DNA from 2 places in the Lysinibacillus sp. NPDC086135 genome. Region 2 is predicted to be linked to the other one. Evidence: riboswitches for the same ligand, from Rfam matches in the RefSeq annotation. Region 2 holds a riboswitch; the other holds the start of a gene.
What was found. Region 2 has a riboswitch for glycine ahead of ACIPKN_RS12775 (amino acid permease). Riboswitches for the same ligand answer to the same signal wherever they lie in the genome.

Region 1: it holds a riboswitch for glycine, as region 2 does, so the genes downstream of both, gcvT (glycine cleavage system aminomethyltransferase GcvT) here and ACIPKN_RS12775 (amino acid permease) in region 2, are expected to answer to the same signal.

What each region holds. Positions count from the first base shown of each region.
Region 1 covers NZ_JBIVCA010000008.1:52,694-62,540, reverse strand. The annotation lists partial or broken gene yidC (membrane protein insertase YidC) at 132-617, shown strand; gene ACIPKN_RS12030 (DUF2626 family protein) at 802-1,044, opposite strand; gene ACIPKN_RS12025 (helix-turn-helix transcriptional regulator) at 1,165-1,875, opposite strand; gene comGA (competence type IV pilus ATPase ComGA) at 2,201-3,220, shown strand; gene comGB (competence type IV pilus assembly protein ComGB) at 3,198-4,271, shown strand; gene comGC (competence type IV pilus major pilin ComGC) at 4,282-4,620, shown strand; gene comGD (competence type IV pilus minor pilin ComGD) at 4,620-5,060, shown strand; gene ACIPKN_RS12000 (hypothetical protein) at 5,053-5,370, shown strand; gene comGF (competence type IV pilus minor pilin ComGF) at 5,363-5,788, shown strand; gene ACIPKN_RS11990 (shikimate kinase) at 5,986-6,501, shown strand; glycine riboswitch at 6,646-6,738, shown strand; gene gcvT (glycine cleavage system aminomethyltransferase GcvT) at 7,021-8,124, shown strand; gene gcvPA (aminomethyl-transferring glycine dehydrogenase subunit GcvPA) at 8,150-9,496, shown strand; gene gcvPB (aminomethyl-transferring glycine dehydrogenase subunit GcvPB) at 9,489-9,847, shown strand, end outside.
Region 2 covers NZ_JBIVCA010000009.1:3,105-12,951, reverse strand. The annotation lists partial or broken gene ACIPKN_RS12790 (ribonucleotide reductase N-terminal alpha domain-containing protein) at 1-445, opposite strand, end outside; gene ACIPKN_RS12785 (lipoate--protein ligase family protein) at 647-1,477, opposite strand; gene ACIPKN_RS12780 (rhodanese-like domain-containing protein) at 1,995-2,384, shown strand; glycine riboswitch at 3,006-3,082, shown strand; gene ACIPKN_RS12775 (amino acid permease) at 3,247-4,584, shown strand; gene ACIPKN_RS12770 (glutaminase) at 4,664-5,632, opposite strand; gene ACIPKN_RS12765 (hypothetical protein) at 6,540-9,401, opposite strand.

The DNA.
Region 1 (9,847 bases), on a different contig from region 2:
TGCTAGATACTTTCTTTAATTTTACGGGGAGCTATGTAATTGCCTTAGTAATTTTAACAGTGCTAATACGCTTAATTTTGATGTATCCAAATTATAAATCTTTTAAATCCTAACTAACGGTTACACAAAAGTCGCTAGGTAATAAGGAAAAATTAAGAGAGCTACAATCAAACTTAAGCAAGGCTAAAACAGACGAAGAACGTAAAGAATATCAGTTGCAAATCTCTCAAATAATGATGGAAAACTTTTCAGGTATGAAAACAGGTTGTTTAACAGCGTTGATTCAATTTCCAATTTTAAGCGGACTGTATTATACCATTACAAAAAGTAATGCTATCCAGCATGAGAATTTCTTCTGGTTTAATCTAGGGTCTGCAGATATTTTTATGACAATTATCGCAGGTTTAACGATGATGATTCAAATTTATATGTCAGTTAAGCTATCTGATAATAGCCATCCGCAAATGAAAATAATGATTTTTATGATGCCGTTGATAATTGTCATTTCTTCAATTTTCATGCCATCAGCCATCCCATTTTATTGGACTATTTCATCTTTGTGGGTGATTTTACAGAGCTTTGTGTTTAATAAATTAAAGCCTAAATTAACTTTATAAATGGAAAAAATCCCCCTAGTATTTTGTAGGATAGATAGAAAAACCATAATCTATCCTATTTAATGCAAAGGGGGATTTTACTATGTTTTCATAAATGATTCATCTATAATTTCTGCATCTGATGAATAAATTTACATAAAAAAAGCATGTCTCATACTCAATGAGACACGCGTTTTTCTTTGTATTAATGACCGCCACCAGGTACGTGAATAAATGTTGTATAGTACGTGAAGCCAGCAAAGAATACAGTTAAATATGCTCCGAAAATGTACATGTACATACGTTCTGAAAGGTTTAAGAAGCCTAATAATAAGAATAAACCTGTATTACCTACGAATAATAGCGATACTTCGTTCATACCACCAAGGTAGAACATGACTGCAAAAATACCTGTCCAGAATGCCATAACTTTATACATATTATCCATGAAGATTTCCCCTCCTTTTGCCCACGACACAATAATCTCATACTCATTATAAATGATATGAAAGGTATCTGTAAACTGGAACTTCTTCTTCTTTGTGACAAACAATTGGATATTTAAAAATTAACTATCAATTTCTGTCACGTTTATTTCATACTTACATAAATCACAATTATGTATCATGCTATCAATTTGTACAAATTCATTGCTTGCATATAACGCATCAACCTGTCCCTTTAAATAGGATTCATGTAAAGAACAAACAATTTCTGAATGACTAGAAAGCTGCTCATGGAATGGACAATTAAAAATGGAGAAAGTCACACTTTTACCATGCTCTGTTTGTTGTACATGAGGAGTATAGCCAATTAATGCTGCATTGTCAGTTAATAGTTGGAGCTTTTGTTCGAAGGAAAGGGTATTATTTAATTGTAACTCAGCATTTACATAATTTTTCATTTGTTGGTAGCCGTCTTGGTAGCTTATTTCCTGGCATTTTTCTAATGCAGATGGTCCAAATTCTTGAATTAATTGGATTGTCCATTTTAATAATCGATCTTCATCACGTCTCGGGAACGTTAATGATACACCTTTATCTGAGGCCTTATAAACACGCCCGGGTCTACCACCTTTCCCAGTTTTGGCAAAATCAGCTGTAATGATATTTATTTCTGAGAGTTTTGTTAAATGTAGCCGCGCAACATTTGGATGGATGCCAAATTTATCAGCGATATTTTGGACCGTTACAGTTTTCTTCTCTTGCAGTATGTACTCATAAATAGAATATCTAGTTTCATCGGCCAATGTACTAGTAATTTTTAATGGATTGATCATTTGCTTCACCTCTATGTATTTTTTGAATTTTTAGCTGTTCTACCAAGTGTAGGAAAAAAATCATGTTAATTCTATTATATTGCATTATTGAAAAAGATACAGTTCCTTTAGTCATAAATATTAACTTTTTCATAAGATTATGTTCGTAGTTAGTGGAAATTTGTATGTTATCCACATTTTTATAGCAAAAAACATGTTTGACAGGAAAATTTATATCAAATTTTTATTTTAAGAAAAGGGCTTTTCACTTAACAGCTTCCTATCTATACTAGGGAATAACGAATAGAGCGGTCATATTCGAGTGAACCAGAAGAGGGGTGCGAATATGCAAAATTTTGAAACGGTTGTTGAGCAAAAATGTGAGCAACTTTTATTAAAGGCCTATCATTTCGGTGCATCAGATTTATTATTAGTTCCAGAACGTGAACAATATCGTATATATTTTCGAAAATATGATAAGCTGCTCCAAGCTGGTGAATTACCGAACGAGCTTGCAGAGCGAATGATTTCCTATTATAAATTTTTAGCGGCATTAGATATTAGCGAGCGACGCAAACCCCAAAGCGGCTCCTTCCAAAAAGCTATGGAACAAGATCAATATGCCTTTCGTGTTTCTACACTTCCCTCAGTATTTTTAAAAGAAAGCTTAATTGTCCGATTGTTTCTACAAAATCATGCATTCCCACTTACTTCCTTATCCTATTCCAAATATGTAGCAGAAATGTTAATGGAACTAGTGAAACATCAACAAGGACTTTTATGTTTCACAGGTGCAACGGGCTCTGGTAAATCAACATCCTTATATTCTTTAATCCATTACTGTTCGACAGAACTAAATCGACATGTCATTTCATTGGAGGACCCTGTAGAAAATAACCAAGCTAACCTTTTGCAGATTCAAGTAAACGAACGAGCTGGCGTTACATACGCTACAGGACTAAAGGCTATTTTACGCCACTCACCTGACGTCATTATGATAGGTGAAATACGTGATAAAGAGACTGCGAAAATCGCAATCGAGGCAGCTTTAACAGGTCATTTAGTGGTTTCGACAATTCATGCGAAAGATTCGATAAACTGCCTTTATCGATTTATTGACTTAGGCGTTTCAGTGGAAGAACTTCGTCAAACTGTGGTGGGTATTGTTGCTCAAACACTTTTCCAATCACCAATAGTTCAGGAAGAACGCCGTGCATTGTTTGAAATATTAAGCGATGTTCATCTTCAAATGGCTATCAAAGCAATTATGCAAAAAACTAGCTTTGAGTTACCGCATGATTTAACGCTTACAGGGCAAAAAGAACTGATGGAGAATCAAATCTATGCGAATACAAAAGTTTTTTGAAGGAATTCGATTAGATTACAAAAAGGCGACAAAATGGCGAGTAAGGGAGCAAGCTCATTTTTTTAGCCGATTAAGCGTGTTAATGCAGGAAGGTTATTTATTCCCACAAGCTATATCTATTCTATTACCCCATCATATTGAAGCGCATGAAGAAATACAAAAGCTAGTCAATGAAAAACTAAGGCAGGGTGCCGGTGTTTTAGGAGTTTTTGAAGCGTTGCAAATTCCAAAGCAGCATTTAGTAGCTATTACAGTTGCCGAAAACAATGGACATATGATTGAGACCTTAAAAGGTGTGGCAAAGCAAATGGCTTTAAGTGAATCGACGAAGAAAAAATTAATGAAGCTACTCTTATATCCAGTAGTGCTCATTATATTTTTGATGCTGTTGTTTTTAGTGTTTCGCACCATCTTCTTTCCTAATATAGAAAAAATGGTGACAAGTCGAACTACTGGTACAGAGGAGACAAGCATTGCTTTGTCAAAAGTATTATTGCATTTTCCTGATGCTTTAATTGTCGTAGGAATAGCAGTGATTTGTAGTATTTTCTTTTTTCACCTTTATCTCAAACGCCGTCCGATTGCTCACCGGCTAAATATTATCCTGAAAACGCCATTGATTCGGATATATATACGAATGTCTTTGACGAGACAATTTGCTGCTTATTTAGGAAGTCTACTCCAAAGTGGTTTTTCTTTACAGGCAAGTCTACAAATTTTAGAACAACAGCAACTTCAACCGTTTCTACAATATCTGGCACGATGTATAAAGGAGCGTGTTGTTTTTGGTGATACGCTGACACAAGCTGTTCATTTGATGACGGTTTGGCAGATGGATTTCTCAACATTTGTTGAACATGGAGAGCAAAGTGGCTATCTAGGAAAAGAGCTAGTACTGTACAGCGAATTATTGACAGAAAAGCAAGAGCAACTATTGCATAAAATCCTTGCGTTTGTGCAACCTACCTTCTTTATCATTATTGCAATGTGCATAGTTGCTGCATATGTAAGTTTATTATTACCAATATATCATATGATTGAACTAGTATAGGAGGATAATAATGAAACGGATAAAGCAGCAAGCTGGATTTACGTTGATTGAAATGCTCATCGTTTTGCTAATTATTTCGATATTAATTTTAATAACAATCCCTAATGTTACGAAACATTTTGCCACCGTCGATGAGAAGGGCTGTAAAGCGTATATCTCTATGGTGCAAGGCCAGGTAGAGGCGTATCGCGTAGATTTTATGGCTTATCCAACAATTGAAGATCTGGTAGAAAAAGGCTATTTAAAGAAGGATGAAACGACCTGTCCTAATAAAGAAGAGATAATGATCACTAATGATGGAGAGGTACGATTGGCGAAGATTTCTTCTAATAATGGCTCTGGTAACTGATGGATACTATAAAAAGTGAGCGTGGTGTTACATTTGTTGAAATGCTCATTGTATTGTTTATCGTTATGTGTTTATCGGCGATTGTCATAAAGTACTCGGTTAAAGCAGAGGAAACTAGAGAGATTGAGCGATTTTTCACACAAATTCAATTAGATATACAATATATACAAACGTATAGTATGCACAAAAGAGAATACATTTCGATAAAATTTGAGAGCTCATCAAAAAGATATATCATTAAAAAGGATTTTTATACAGAATTATTTGAACGACCTTTTCCAAAAGGGGTTGAGGTCGTACTTTCTTCAGGTTCAATTAACACGATTATATACAATTACAATGGAAACGTCATGACCCCAGGGACTGTTTATTTTAAAACGCCTCAGGGTACTAAAAAGGTTGTGATTACGTTAGGACGAGGGAGATCGAGAGTTGAATGAATCTGGCTATTCATTTGTAGAAACGATTTTATCAATAGTCATTGTTATGTTATTATGCACGACATTAATACCGATCAGCTACATGATGAAGTCGACTCTTTATAACAAGAAGTTAGAAGTTATCGCAGCTGAAACCGCCTATGAAGGCTTAAAGCGTTATCGCTATTTACAGCAAACTGAAGGCACTAATACCGTTGAAAATGTAGATTTCCAATGGTCTATGAATGGACAGGGAATTTGTGTAAGTTTTCAAAATACACGGGAATTACGTAAAAAATGTATACAACTGACAGGTGAAGTCGATGAATGAACGTGGCTATACATTATTAGAAGCCTTATTTCAATTAGTTGTTTTTGTGCTTATTGCACACCTTGTTGTGTTCATTATGCTTTGGTTTGTAGAAATGAAAACAACAGTACTATCTGATGAACAATCGAAGTGGGAGGTTTTTGTTTATGATTTGAATATGTATTTAAATGATATTTCTTCATTTACGATTCGACAAGACCAAAAGAGAATAACCTTCCAGAAAGGAGATACTATTCATAATATTGATTGTTATAGCAATTTAATTCGTGAACAAGTAAATGGTGGTCATGTACCAATGCTAATTGATATTAACAAATGTCAGTTCCAATTTGAAAAAAATATGTTAACAGTAGCTGTAGAACTTCCAAGTGGTATCAAAAAGGAGCGAACTTTCTATGTTCCAGTTATTGAAAAGTGACAGAGGGGCTATATTTTTAATCGCAATTGCATTATTATTTTTTGTAACTACTTTTGTTCTTACGTATTGTATGTCTTATGAGATTCAGTTTCGAACATATAATGACCTAGAAAAGCTGAATATTCGAGCTACGATAAATTTATTAGGACAAATTTTGTCAGACAGTGTAGAATCGTAGTTATAAGAAGGTGATTCGAATGCGAAAAATATATTTAGTTGGTTTTATGGGCTCCGGCAAAAGTGCGTTAGGAAGACGTTTAAGCTATTTGTTAAAGATGCCTTATTATGATATGGATCATGAGATCGTTCGGCAGCAGGGAATGACAATTCCACAGATATTTGAAAAATATGGAGAAGTACGTTTTCGAGAAATAGAAACAGAATTTTTGAAAAATTTCCGAGACGAAGCTTGTATTATTTCAACAGGTGGTGGAGTTGCAATCAATGCTGAAAATCGAAAAATAATGAGACGCAGTGGGCTCGTGTTTTTTTTAGATGCGACATTCGAAGATATATACAAACGAATACAGCATGATCCGAACAGACCAATTGTACAGAGTTCAACGAAAGAGGAGCTAGAGAAGCTGTATCATTACAGAAGAAGATTCTATCGTGAAACTGGACATATACAAGTGTTAACAGAGGGCAGAACACTCCGCCAAATTCTTGAGTATTTAGTATTCCAAGTTAAAAGGTTAAAAGGCGAACGTTGATTAAAATAAATGAATCAAACGTTCGTGTTTTGATATAAATTAAAAAATGATTGCCTTTTCAATGCAATTAATGTTAGGATATAGACAAATAAGTAACTAAATGTTCATTGAATACTAAATAGTACCAAGATGAATCTTGGGCGGATGATTGTGCGGGGAGAGCACGTGTAGACGTCACCGAAGGAGCAAATAACAAAATGTTATGAATCTCTCAGGTAAAAGGACTCGTACAAGACGCAACTCTGGAGAGAGCTGTAGTACTACAGCCACCAAAGGGGAAAGCCGGCTGTTTGGCATTGTAGGTATGCGAGCCAGTCTGGTGTAACTTTCAGGTTTAAGGACAGAGAATCCCGAAAAGGGGTTCGTCTGTCTTTTTTTATGTCTAAATGTTTTGCCTAATGTTGTTAGTTTCTATTCCTTAATTGAATGAACAAACAGGGGAAGCATGATTGCACTTATAAAAAGCAGACGAACTACTACCAGTAAAAAATGTAACTACCATTTAAGGGGGCAAAAATAATGACGAATGAATTAAAGCGTACACCTCTATTTGAAGAATATGCAAAGTATGGTGGTAAAACAATCGACTTTGGCGGATGGGAATTACCAGTACAATTCTCTTCTATTAAAGAAGAGCATGATGCAGTTCGTAATCGTGCTGGCTTATTTGATGTATCACATATGGGTGAAATTTTAGTAACTGGACCTAATTCACTAGATTTTTTACAAAATCTTTTGACAAATGATATTTCAAAAATTGCAGTAGGTCAAGCGCAATATAATGCAATGTGCTATGAAGATGGTGGCGTTGTTGATGATTTATTAACGTATAAATTAGCAGACAATCATTATTTATTGTGCGTAAATGCGGCAAATATTGGAAAAGATTATGATTGGATGATGGAAAACCAACATCAATATGATGTAACGATCGACAATCAATCAGATGCTTATGCACAAATTGCCCTTCAAGGTCCATTAGCAGAAGAAGTTCTTCAAACATTAACAGACACTGATTTAAAAACGATTAAATACTTCCGTTTCCAAGCAGATGTTGAAGTTGCTGGTCATAAAGCATTAGTATCCCGTAGTGGTTACACGGGGGAAGATGGTTTTGAATTATACGGCTCTCCAGAAGATATTAAAGCTTTATGGAACGAAATTTTAGAGGCTGGAAAAGACAAAGGCGTTATCCCAGCAGGTCTAGGATGCCGTGATACACTTCGTTTCGAAGCAGGTCTTCCATTATACGGTCAAGAGCTATCAGCAACAATTTCACCTCTTGAGGCTGGTATTGGTTTTGCTGTGAAGTTAAATAAAGAGGGCTTTAATGGTCATGATGCATTAGCGGCACAAAAAGAAAATGGGCTGTCACGTAAAATTGTTGGCATTGAAATGATTGATAAAGGAATTCCTCGTCATGGCTACAAAGTGTTTAAGGATGGTCAGGAAATCGGTGAAGTGACAACAGGTACACAGCTTCCTTCCTCTAAACGTAATGTTGGTCACGCATTAATTGACAGCCAATTCGCAACTATCGGAACTGAATTGGAAATCGAAATTCGTGGTAAGCACTTAAAAGTAGTAACAGTTGAAACACCGTTTTACAAGCGTTCAAAATAAAAGTTGAAAAGAGGGACCTACATTTATGAAACATCGTTATTTACCAATGACGGAGCAAGATAAACAAGAAATGTTAGACGTAATCGGTGTATCCTCAGTTGATGAGTTATTTGGGGATATTCCAGAAAAAGTACGTTTTAAAGGCCTATATGATATTAAAGAAGCGAAATCTGAATCAGCTTTATTAAAAGAATTAACGGCAATGGCTGCGAAAAATAAAGATACAAATGCTAACGTATCGTTTTTAGGTGCTGGCGTATACAACCACTACAAACCGGTTATCGTGGATCATGTTATTTCTCGTTCAGAGTTTTACACAGCGTATACTCCATATCAACCTGAAATTTCACAAGGGGAATTACAAGCAATTTTCGAATTCCAAACGATGATTGCAGAGCTTACAGGTATGGATCTTGCAAACTCTTCTATGTACGATGGAGGAACAGCATTAGCGGAAGCAGGTATGCTTGCAGCTGGACATACACGCCGTAAGAAAATTTTAGTATCGGAAACGGTTCACCCTGAGTATCGTGATGTCGTTGCTACATATGCATACGGTCAATCTATTGAAATTGTTACTGTTCCACAAAAAGATGGTGTGACAGATGTAGAAGCTTTAAAGGAATTAATGGATGACAATACGGCAGCTGTTATTGCACAATATCCAAACTTCTTTGGTCAAATAGAGGACTTACAAGTAATTGGCGATATTGCACATGAGGCAAAAAGTTTATTTGTTGTATCTTCAAACCCACTTGCACTAGGAATTTTAACACCACCTGGTAAACTAGGGGCTGATATTTGTGTAGGGGACGCACAGGTCTTCGGTATTTCTGAAGCATTCGGTGGTCCACACTGTGGTTTCTTTGCAGTAACAACGAAGCTAATGCGTAAAGTTCCAGGTCGTCTTGTTGGTGAAACAGTAGACGGTGAAGGACGTCGTGGTTATGTTTTAACATTACAAGCACGTGAACAACATATTCGTCGTGATAAAGCAACATCTAATATTTGTTCGAACCAAGCGCTTCTTGCACTTGCCGCTTCTGTAGCAATGACTGCTCTTGGCAAGCAAGGTGTTCGTGAAATGGCTATGCAAAATATTGCGAAAACTCGCTATGCTAAAAATGCCTTTGAAGCTGCAGGCTTCACAGTAGCATTCCAAGGTGCACACTTTAACGAAATCGTTGTAAAGACAAATAAATGTGTGAAAGAAATTAATAAAGGCTTAATTGAAAAAGGTATCATCGGTGGTTATCCTTTAGGTCAAACATATGACTCTCTTAAAAATCACGTGCTAATCGCTATAACAGAATTACGCACGAAAGAAGAAATTGATGCACTTGTTGCGGAAATGGGGGCTCTTAATGCATAACGAAAATCAATCACTCATTTTTGAAATTTCCAAAGAAGGTCGCGTAGGTTACAGCTTAGAAGCACTTGATGTACCAGAGGCTGATCTCGCAGATTTACTGCCAGCAAACTTAGTACGCGCAGAAGCAGCGGAATTACCAGAAGTATCTGAGCTTGATATTATGCGTCACTATACAGCACTTTCTCGTCGAAACCACGGTGTGGACTCTGGCTTCTACCCTCTTGGTTCTTGTACGATGAAATATAATCCTAAAATTAACGAGGCAGTTGCCCGAATTTCTGGTTTTGCAAATGTTCACCCATTACAGGATGAGTCAACAGTTCAAGGTGCGATGGAGCTTCTTTACGATCT
Region 2 (9,847 bases):
GTGTTTTTTCAACAGCAGCAAGTCCTGTTGCATTTCGTTTTGCGATTTGTTCATAAAATATTTCAAGAGGCTTTTCTAGCACGTCAATTGAACGTGTAATCACACCCGTCTCTTGCTCTTTCGGATCATCTAAAGCACTACGGTAATCTTCCTCAATCAAAATTTCTGCTGTTTTCGTAGACATATCAAGCTTTTGAATTGTCCCTAAACCACGTGCAGGGAATTTCGGATCTGACTTCACTGTTAATACGACAAAATCACCGGCTTTTAACGTTTTCTTCTCCGTATCCTTAAACGAGTAGCGATCGATCATTACAAGTCTTGATACACCTTTATGCGTAATGTGCATATCAGGTGTTACAGGATGAACCTGTGGAAATTGTTCAATGTCTTTGTTTAACTGTTTAAATTTGTTTACTTCGGGTTGATGATTTGTGAGTACCATCGTTTTGCCTCCCTTATTCTCTACCTTACAAAATAAATACACAATATCATGTGTCGCTAAACACTACATATTGTGTATATTTCTTTAATTAAGATACTATATATAGTTTTTCAATTCAACTCTTGCAATTTCGAATAGAACCCGAACTGCTTGTTATTACAAGGATTGAACGATAAAAAAATATTTTTCTTATACCATTTTTTATTTTTTGAAGTTCCAATCATCACATGCATATTTTTTTTCTTCTAGTGCATGTACATATTCTAATTGCTCCTCAGAAAGTGTAAATGGTTTTAAATCAATTTGCAACGATTTTGCAAAACCATCTCTAAATGCTGTCACACATTGTTCTATTGTCACTGGTTCTTTAACAAGGTTATTGATAGCAACAGCCTTCTCTGGCATCTTTCTACGCATACGGTCCTTCGCCTCTTCACTTGAAAAATTGAAGACAGACAATAATTTTTCTTGATCTAAATCAAGTAAAATAGCTCCATGCTGTAAAATAACACCTTTTTGACGTGTTTGTGCACTACCAGCTACTTTTTTACCTTCCACGACAAGCTCATACCAACTTGGCGCATCAAAGCAAACTGCGCTTTTTGGTTTCTTTAAGTCTGCTCTTTGTTCTTCTGTATCAGGTACACTAAAATAAGCATCCATACCTAGATTATGAAAACCTTGCAATATACCTTCACTTAACACTCTATATGCCTCTGTCACTGTTTCAGGCATATTTGGATAGCTTTCTGATACAATGACGCTATATGTCAATTCATGTTCATGTAAAACAGCTCTACCACCTGTTGGACGACGAACAAAGCCTAGTCCTTGTTCTCGTACCGCTTCTAGATTAATATCTCTGTTTGCTTGCTGAAAATAGCCAATCGAAAGTGTTGCTGGCTCCCACTCATAAAAACGAATGACTGGTGGAATTAAACCTTCACTATGCCAATCAAGTAATGCTTCATCTAACGCCATATTAAAAGAAGGGCTACATTTCCCTGAATTTAGAAAATACCAAGTTGTCATATTTTCATCTCCTACAAATATTTAATTGAACATTAGCAACGTGTACAAAAATAAGTCTCATCACCATAACGTGGGCGTTCCGGCTGGTCGCTTTGTTGCTGCCGCTTCGCTTTCGCACAGTTAAAACATTTGTTGCTGTCGCTTCGCTTCAGCACAGAAAACATCCGCTTCGCTGTAGGATCTCATCTGTGACGCTATGATCCTCAAGGAGTCCCCCTGCCTTCACTCCAATCAACCTGAATATGGCATACGTTTTAACAAATGTCATCCTACTCTAGGTGATGATTAAAAAACAATACTTCTCAAAATTTTGACACTCTGCGTTTAGTTCTATTTTTTATTGAAGTAATCGTCCACCCTAGTCTATGAATGTAGTGGGATGATTCCACTAATAACATCCAGAAATTTAGATAGATTAATTCTAGCCACAATGTAATTTATTTTATCAAACTCATTGGACTATCGCTAGCGCATCTTTTATAATAATAAAGAAGATAGAAAGGGGTAAGAAATTTTGTTGAACATACTTATCACAATCGGTGTTATTTTAGTAGTTGTAATTGCTTATATCGGCATTAATGCCCTACGACTAAAAAAAGCCGTAACAAACCTAACACAAGAACAATTTATTGAAGGCTATCGTAAAGCACAGCTTATTGACGTACGTGAACAAAAAGAATTTGATGCTGGTCACATCCTTGGTGCACGCAATGTTCCTTCGACTACTCTACGTCAACGTCACAAAGAAATTCGCCCAGATTTACCAGTATATTTATACTGTCAAAATACAGGCCGTAGCTCACGTGCTGCTCTATTTCTTAAAAAACGTGGCTACAACCAAATTTACCAACTTCAAGGCGGCTTCCGTACTTGGACAGGTAAAGTAAAGTCCAAAAAACAAAATTAACAAATCAATAAGACATTAGTGACTAATATAAATACATCTACTCATGAAACAAAGTAAATTTATTTGTATTTACCTATATCAATTTTGTTTTAAACAAAATGTAAACCATCTCAGATGACTATGAGATGGTTTCTTTTTGCAAAAAATTCTGAGTTTCTACTATATTATATATATTGTTTAACGTCTGACAAGTTAGTTCTACAGAAAAGGATAAAACAACGTGAGGTAATATACTCATTACATTCACATTCCCATCATCAACATGTGGTTGATTTTTTCGTTCCGACTCAGCCCTTTCCTAGGGGCGTCCGATGACCCGCTAATCCTCAAGAAGTCGCTTTAGTCTCCTCTCCAATCGACTTATAAAATGTCATTCATAATTTTCGTAGATGCGCCACTTTATACTACGAATTAAATAGTATCCTTAAATTAACGTATGTCTAAAAATACTATTTTTCGTAAAGTATTTACCTAGATGAACTCCATTCTTCTTTTTTTCTGAAAATGTTTGAAATTTACCCTTGAATAATTAACTAGGCACTGATAGGATTTATAATATCTTAAAATAATGTCATACAGACATACAATATAAGCTATGAATGCTATGGATAACACTATAGCAGGAGCAGTTCTGGAGAGAGCGCATTTTGCGTCGCCGAAGGGTTCACTATCTCAGGCAAAAGGACAGAGGAGTAATATTAACTTTCAACACGAAAGCTATACCATACGAATGTTTTTCTGTATTTACATACAACATCCGTAATCGGTATTTGTTATTCTGTCGTTTACGAGACTAGTGTCATTACTAGTCTCTTTTTTATTTTCCAGTCATAGTTTTTACGTATCTTTGAGGGGGATCAACGTGGAACAACAACAATTAAAACGTGAATTAAAAAATCGCCATGTGCAGCTCATAGCGATCGGTGGAACAATCGGTACTGGTTTATTTTTAGGTTCAGGTAAAGCCATTGCTTTAGCGGGACCTTCCATCATCTTTGCCTATCTCATTGTCGGAACCGCCTTATTTTTTGTTATGCGGGCATTAGGTGAATTATTATTATCGAATGCTGGCTATACATCATTTACCGATTTTGCATCCGAATACATAGGTCCTTTGGCAGGTTACATCACTGGCTGGACATACTGGTTCTGCTGGATCATGACCGCTATGGCAGATATTATTGCAGTCGGCGTTTATACACATTATTGGTTTGATATACCTCAATGGGTGCCTGCAATCGGGTGTTTAGTACTGTTACTAATTTTGAATTTGTTAACTGTAAAACTATTTGGCGAACTAGAATTTTGGTTTGCCCTTATAAAAGTCATCACCATTGTGGCACTGATTGTTATTGGCCTAATCATGTTATTTACAGGCTTTCAAACAAGCTCTGGCACAGTGACAGTTGAAAATCTTTGGACAAATGGCGGTTTATTCCCGAACGGCCTATACGGTTTCCTAATGGCATTCCAAATGGTTGTTTTCGCCTTTGTTGGTGTCGAATTAGTAGGAGTTTCTGCTGCAGAAACGGCCAACCCTAAAAAAAATATTCCTTCTGCCATTAATAAAATTCCATTACGCATTTTATTATTCTACGTAGGAGCGTTATTTGTTATTTTATGCATTAATCCTTGGTATGAAATGTCTGCATCAAGTAGCCCATTTGTACAAGTATTTACACTAGCTGGTATTCCAATTGCTGCAGGTATTATTAATTTTGTCGTTCTTACATCTGCTGCTTCAGCAGGTAATAGTGGTTTATTTTCTACTAGCCGCATGCTTTTTAATCTTGGAAACAACAAGCAAGCTTCGCCAAAGTTTGCAAAGCTCAATAAAAACAGTGTGCCAAGTAACGCACTCGTTGTTTCTGCAATTGTAGTTTCCGCTGGTGCATTACTAAGTAAATTAATGCCTGAAAATGCCTTTAGTGTTGTGACAACGATTAGTGCTATTTGCTTTATATGGGTGTGGAGTATTATATTAATCTCTCATATCATTTATAAACGTAAAAATCGCGCACTTCATGAAGCATCGATTTTCAAGGCACCTTTTACTCCGTTCGTGAACTATTTAGTACTTGCCTTCTTTGCATTTTTATTAGTAGTCATGTTCATTTCAGAGGCAACACGTACCGCATTACTATTAACACCAATTTGGTTTATTCTACTAATGATTATTTATAAAATGAAAAGAAAGTAATTTTTTCATTGCAAATTAACAATATAATCAACATCATAAAAAAGATGACTCCATTTATGAAGTCATCTTTTTGAATGGATTAAAAAATATTCATATTCCACTCGGTAGCAATATGCTTTAGTAAATGCACTCCAGCTACACTGTTCCCGATGTCATCAATTGCTGGTCCGTAAATGCCAATACCACAGCCAGTAGGAAAAGGTGAATCTAAGCCCGCGTGACTTGGCACTGCCGCTAAAATTGCTCCAGAGACACCACTTTTTGCAGGTAACCCGATAAATGCTGCAAATTTACCAGAAGCATTATACATCCCGCAAGTAACCATCAACGCCTTCGCTAATTTTGCTACTTGTTTAGGAAATAGCTGTGTTTTTAATAAAGGATGATAACCATCATTGGCAATGACTAAACCAATCATCGCTAAATCTGAAACATTTACTTCAATAGCACATTGTTTCAAATAAACCTCTAATGCTTCTTCTACAGGACAGTCTAAAAAGCCAGAATCCATTAAATAATAGGCTAATGAACGGTTTCGATTGGCAGTTTGCCACTCAGATTGATAGACCTCTTCATTAACCTTTAATTCCTTGCCAACGATTTGTTCTAAAAATTGAAGGATTTTCGAAACCTTCTCTTGTGGAGAACTACCGTCAAGCATAGAGGATACTGTAATCGCTCCTGCATTAATCATTGGATTAAAAGGTTTTCCAGGCTGATGGCTTTCTAGTCGAATAATGGAATTGAAGGTGTCACCTGTAGGTTCAACATCTACTCGTTCTAAAACATAAGGTAATCCCCGTTCCATACACGCTAATATAAATGTAATGACTTTTGAAACACTTTGCAGCGTAAATAGTTCAGTTGTGTCTCCAGCTTTCATTTCCTCATTATTAGTACCGATAATCGAAATCGCTAATTGATTTGGCTCTTTTTCCGCTAAAGCGGGAATATAGCTTGCGCATTGTCCCTCTTTCGTATAAGGACGAAACTGTTTCACCCATTCTGCCGCAAGGTGATTATGATGATTGATATGATCTGTCGGCATTTTGTGATCTCCTTTCAAAAAAACGGCATTTTTACGCCATAACTACTCAATAAATACACTTTACTAAGAAAAAACTTAATAATAGGCAAAAACAGAGTCTCCATAGTTTACCCTACGAAGACTCTATTTGGTATAACTTTTTAAATACTTTTTAAAGTTTTGTATACTTAGCCTTCTGGAATCAGCAAATCATAAGTCTCCTCATTCAGACGTTCCTTCTTCTTCAATATGTGCTGGATTTCAATTTAATCAACAGCAGTCTATTTCATAAGTTTGCATTTCTCAATCAAGTATTTGTTTTTGCATCGCATCATACAGTGTTTTATTTGGAATAAAATATGACGCTGCCCTCACAAAGGCGATTTCTAACGATGTTTCAGTCATTGCGCCTTATATTTTTGATAAATTTTATACTTGATGTTTTTTAAGCGCTCTGTCACCTTTTCATATGGTTGCACGACATTTGGAGACGATCCTCCTATGGTTGTACCGCATAATGCACGCGCGCTTTTGGCATGATATGCTCACGTAAATAGTTTACCCTACCATTCATTAACTCAACAGCTTCTCATACACTTCTTCCCAGATGTGGTGCAGCTGCTGCATGTGTACTTTTCCCTGTAAACTTAAAAGTAGCCGCATAGTTTGCGAGAGAGGTGTAAGTCATAACAGATAGAAATCGACATCATCGAAAATACTAGCCTTCGCCATATAAGCTTTACCTGACCATTTTCCTCTCTCCAATCACTTATCCACATATACTTTTTAACATAATGTCATCCAACTTCATCGGAACACTTTGATGTTTTATCACCCAACTTTTAATTTATATCAACATCCTCATTCCAGGTACACACATTTAAACCCCGAATAAATTTCTTATCCGGGGTTTTGGTTTAAACTATTTTTATAAATCGTTTGCATACATCTTCTTATATAAAATTTCTAATTTCTTCGAGAGCTTACCGTATGCAGTTTGCCAAGCTTTACGAGCTGCTGCATTATCGTTTGTAGCTGGCACGTAAAGAGCATGAACCTCTGCTACCTTTTTCAAATCACTCTCGGCCTGAGTTAGCTTAGAATAGTTTTTCACGACGCTTTTTTCGGAAGCACTAAGACCATCATATGCTGTACGAATTTCTTTTACTTTCGTCTCCAAGTCATCAATATATTCACCATTTACAAGCAATGAATTAATGGATTCCACTAATTTCAAAGCAATTTCATTAGACTGTTGTTGATTTTTATCTTGATCAATAATAGATTGTCTTATTTCTGGACTTACTAAACTCATTTGTTTTGATGTAAGCTTAGCAAAAGCTTTGATGACAGTAGTTGGGTTACTATTAAATGATTTTTCATACGTCTTCATAAATGATTCAACTTTTTTTACATCAGAAACTGCCGTTGTTAAGATGGAAGCATTCGTAATACGTTTTTTATCGCTAGAGCTTAGCTTATTATATTGCTTTGAAAGCTCATTAATTTTTTCCATTGAAACTGTATACGTATCATTTGAGACAATTTTTGCAATTTCATTATTTAATTTAGTGATATCTGGTGCATTGCCATCTTCTAAACGATTATTGAGCAAATCTTCATATTGCTGTTTTGCAAGAAACTGTTGATTTGCAGGTAGTTTTGCATAAGCAGTTTGTACTGTTTGAATTTTTTTCGCTTGTTTCGTAGCATCCGTTTCTTCTCTTGCGGTTTGCACTTTTTTATGGAATGATTTCACACCAGAAAGATCTTTACTAGCCGCTGTTAATAAATAATAGTTTGTTACATACTTTCGTCCAGCGGAAGATAGGTTTTTATATTTTGTTGTTGCTGCATTAACAGCAGATTCAAATTGTACAAATGTATATTTCGTTACATCAGCAAGCTTATCCACATCAGCCTTTAAAGCCAATGCAGCAGCTTTATCAGCAGGTTCCTTACCATTTGTATTAACTGTAATAGTTGGTGTATTTAATAAAAAATCATTTGCATTATAAACAAGTGATTGTTGTAGACTAGTTAACTTATTATAAGCGTTCAATACATTCGTGTAGTTCGTTTTTAACTTACTTTCAGCTACACCTGGCGTTACTGAAAGTTTTTGATAGGCGTCCATATCCTTAACAACTTTTTCAGCTGCTTTAAAATCTTTTTGCAAGGTTACAATGCTATCATATCCGACAATTTTAGCCGCTGAATTTTTCGTTAAGCCCTTATATTCATTGATAATACGGTTTACATTATTAACATGACTTTGCCAAGTAGTTACTGACGGATCAATTGGGTAACTATCAACCACATCGCCTACATAACTGTCGATCTCACTATTTAATTTGTCTATTTGATTGTTTTCCGCGTTTTCTGCTAGAAGTAATGTATGCATATATTTTGCTGGTACAAGTTGAAGTTGTTTATAAGTTAACTTTTCATAAGACGTACGTATTGATTTTGCTGTAGTCACCTGTTTGCTAGGTGAATCTTTTTCTGACAGCTTATCGAAAAGTTTAATAAATTGTTCAATCTTTTTAATATCCGCTTTAGCATCACTTAAAATTGTTTGATTTTGAACAGTTGCTCGGTAATTTTGAGATAATTTTGCTCTATCCTTTTCAATTGTTTCAACTGCCGCTTGTAAAGATTCTAAGCTAGTAGGTACATACTTCGCAAAGGAATTTTCATATGTTAATAATGCTACAATTGTCTGATTGATTCTTCTAACTTCTTTAAATTCTTCGATATCTGCCGGATCTTTCAAAATGTTTTTAATGCTATTGTATAGCGCATCATTTAGATCTAAGCTACGTTGTAATAAATCAAACTTATCATAGGCCTCATCAATTTCTTTTAAATATTTTGGTAGGTCTTTTTCATTAACCTCTTTTACCTTATCTACTTTCTCATTTAACTTGCTAATTAACTCAACATCTGCAGCTGCTCTCTTTAATACATCATAATTTGTTACATTCGCCTTTGCTGCAGTTGATAGTGCCTGATATTTACTTTCCAATGCCGTGACAGCTGACTTAAAAGATTCTAGACTTGTCATATTATATTTGTTGTCATTTATTAGTAAAGTTTTAATGTCTTCAACCATTGAATCAGAAGGTTCATTCGATACTGACCTCACAGCAGAAACATCAGATTCCACGAAAGAAGATCCTACCTTTGCCTTTACTTTAACAATGATATCTTTCATGCCTTTTTCTAAAGCATCTTTAGGAATTCTGTATGTGTCGTTAGTTGCTCCATCAATAATTGTGAAGGATTCACCAACTTTATAAAACCATTGATAGCTATATGTAATCTGACTGCTTTGTAACTTTGCTCCGGCATCATCGGTTACAATTGCACCTGCGACTTGTACCAATTCACCTGGTACTGCATAATTTGAACTACTATCAATTCTTGGAGCAGTTATTGAAAGTTTGAGGTCATTAATCGAACGGGGTTCACTCTTATACTTATCGCCATTTGTTGTAGTCGCTTCCACGAAAACTGCTTTGCCTGCCGCTTCAACTGGTATTGTAAATGACGCAGTTGTAGCACCAGAGATTGGTTTTTTCGTTGAATCGTTAGAACCATCTACATAATACCACTGATAACCATTAACAATTGAATTTGCTGGTAAGTTTTCAATAGAAGCTTTTAACGTTTCATTTACTATATTATTTCCTGTGACGGAAACTGTATTGGCTGCCGCTCCTGCAACTGTTGGTACAATAAGAGCTACCGGGATAGCTGCTGCTGTCAAAAATAATTTTTTATTCAAATTTACATACCTCCTCTATCATCTATTGAATTATATCGGTTACATTTTTAATAATTCTCTTCATTTTATTGAATAATTCTAAAACGTGCATTTTCTCCCTATTTCAATAACAAAAATAATATTTTTTTGATTATAGAATTTGATTCAAAAAATTAACCCGAACAATATAGCAAGTATTTTTGTAATGAGAATGAAGGAGCATGACAATCCTGTAAAGAAGGTGTTTCCAGTTTAAAGATATATATGTATAATACAACTATTATCAGGATATTAATGGATCATCACCAAAACATGTAGTTGATTTCCGTTCCGACTGGGCGCTTTGCCGCTGACGCTTCGCTTTCGCGCAGAGCAGAGCTTCCTGGGGGCGTCCGATGAGCCGCTTTTGGTGCTGCCGCTACGTTTAAAACTACGCTTTCGCACAGAAAACATCCGCTGCGCTGCAG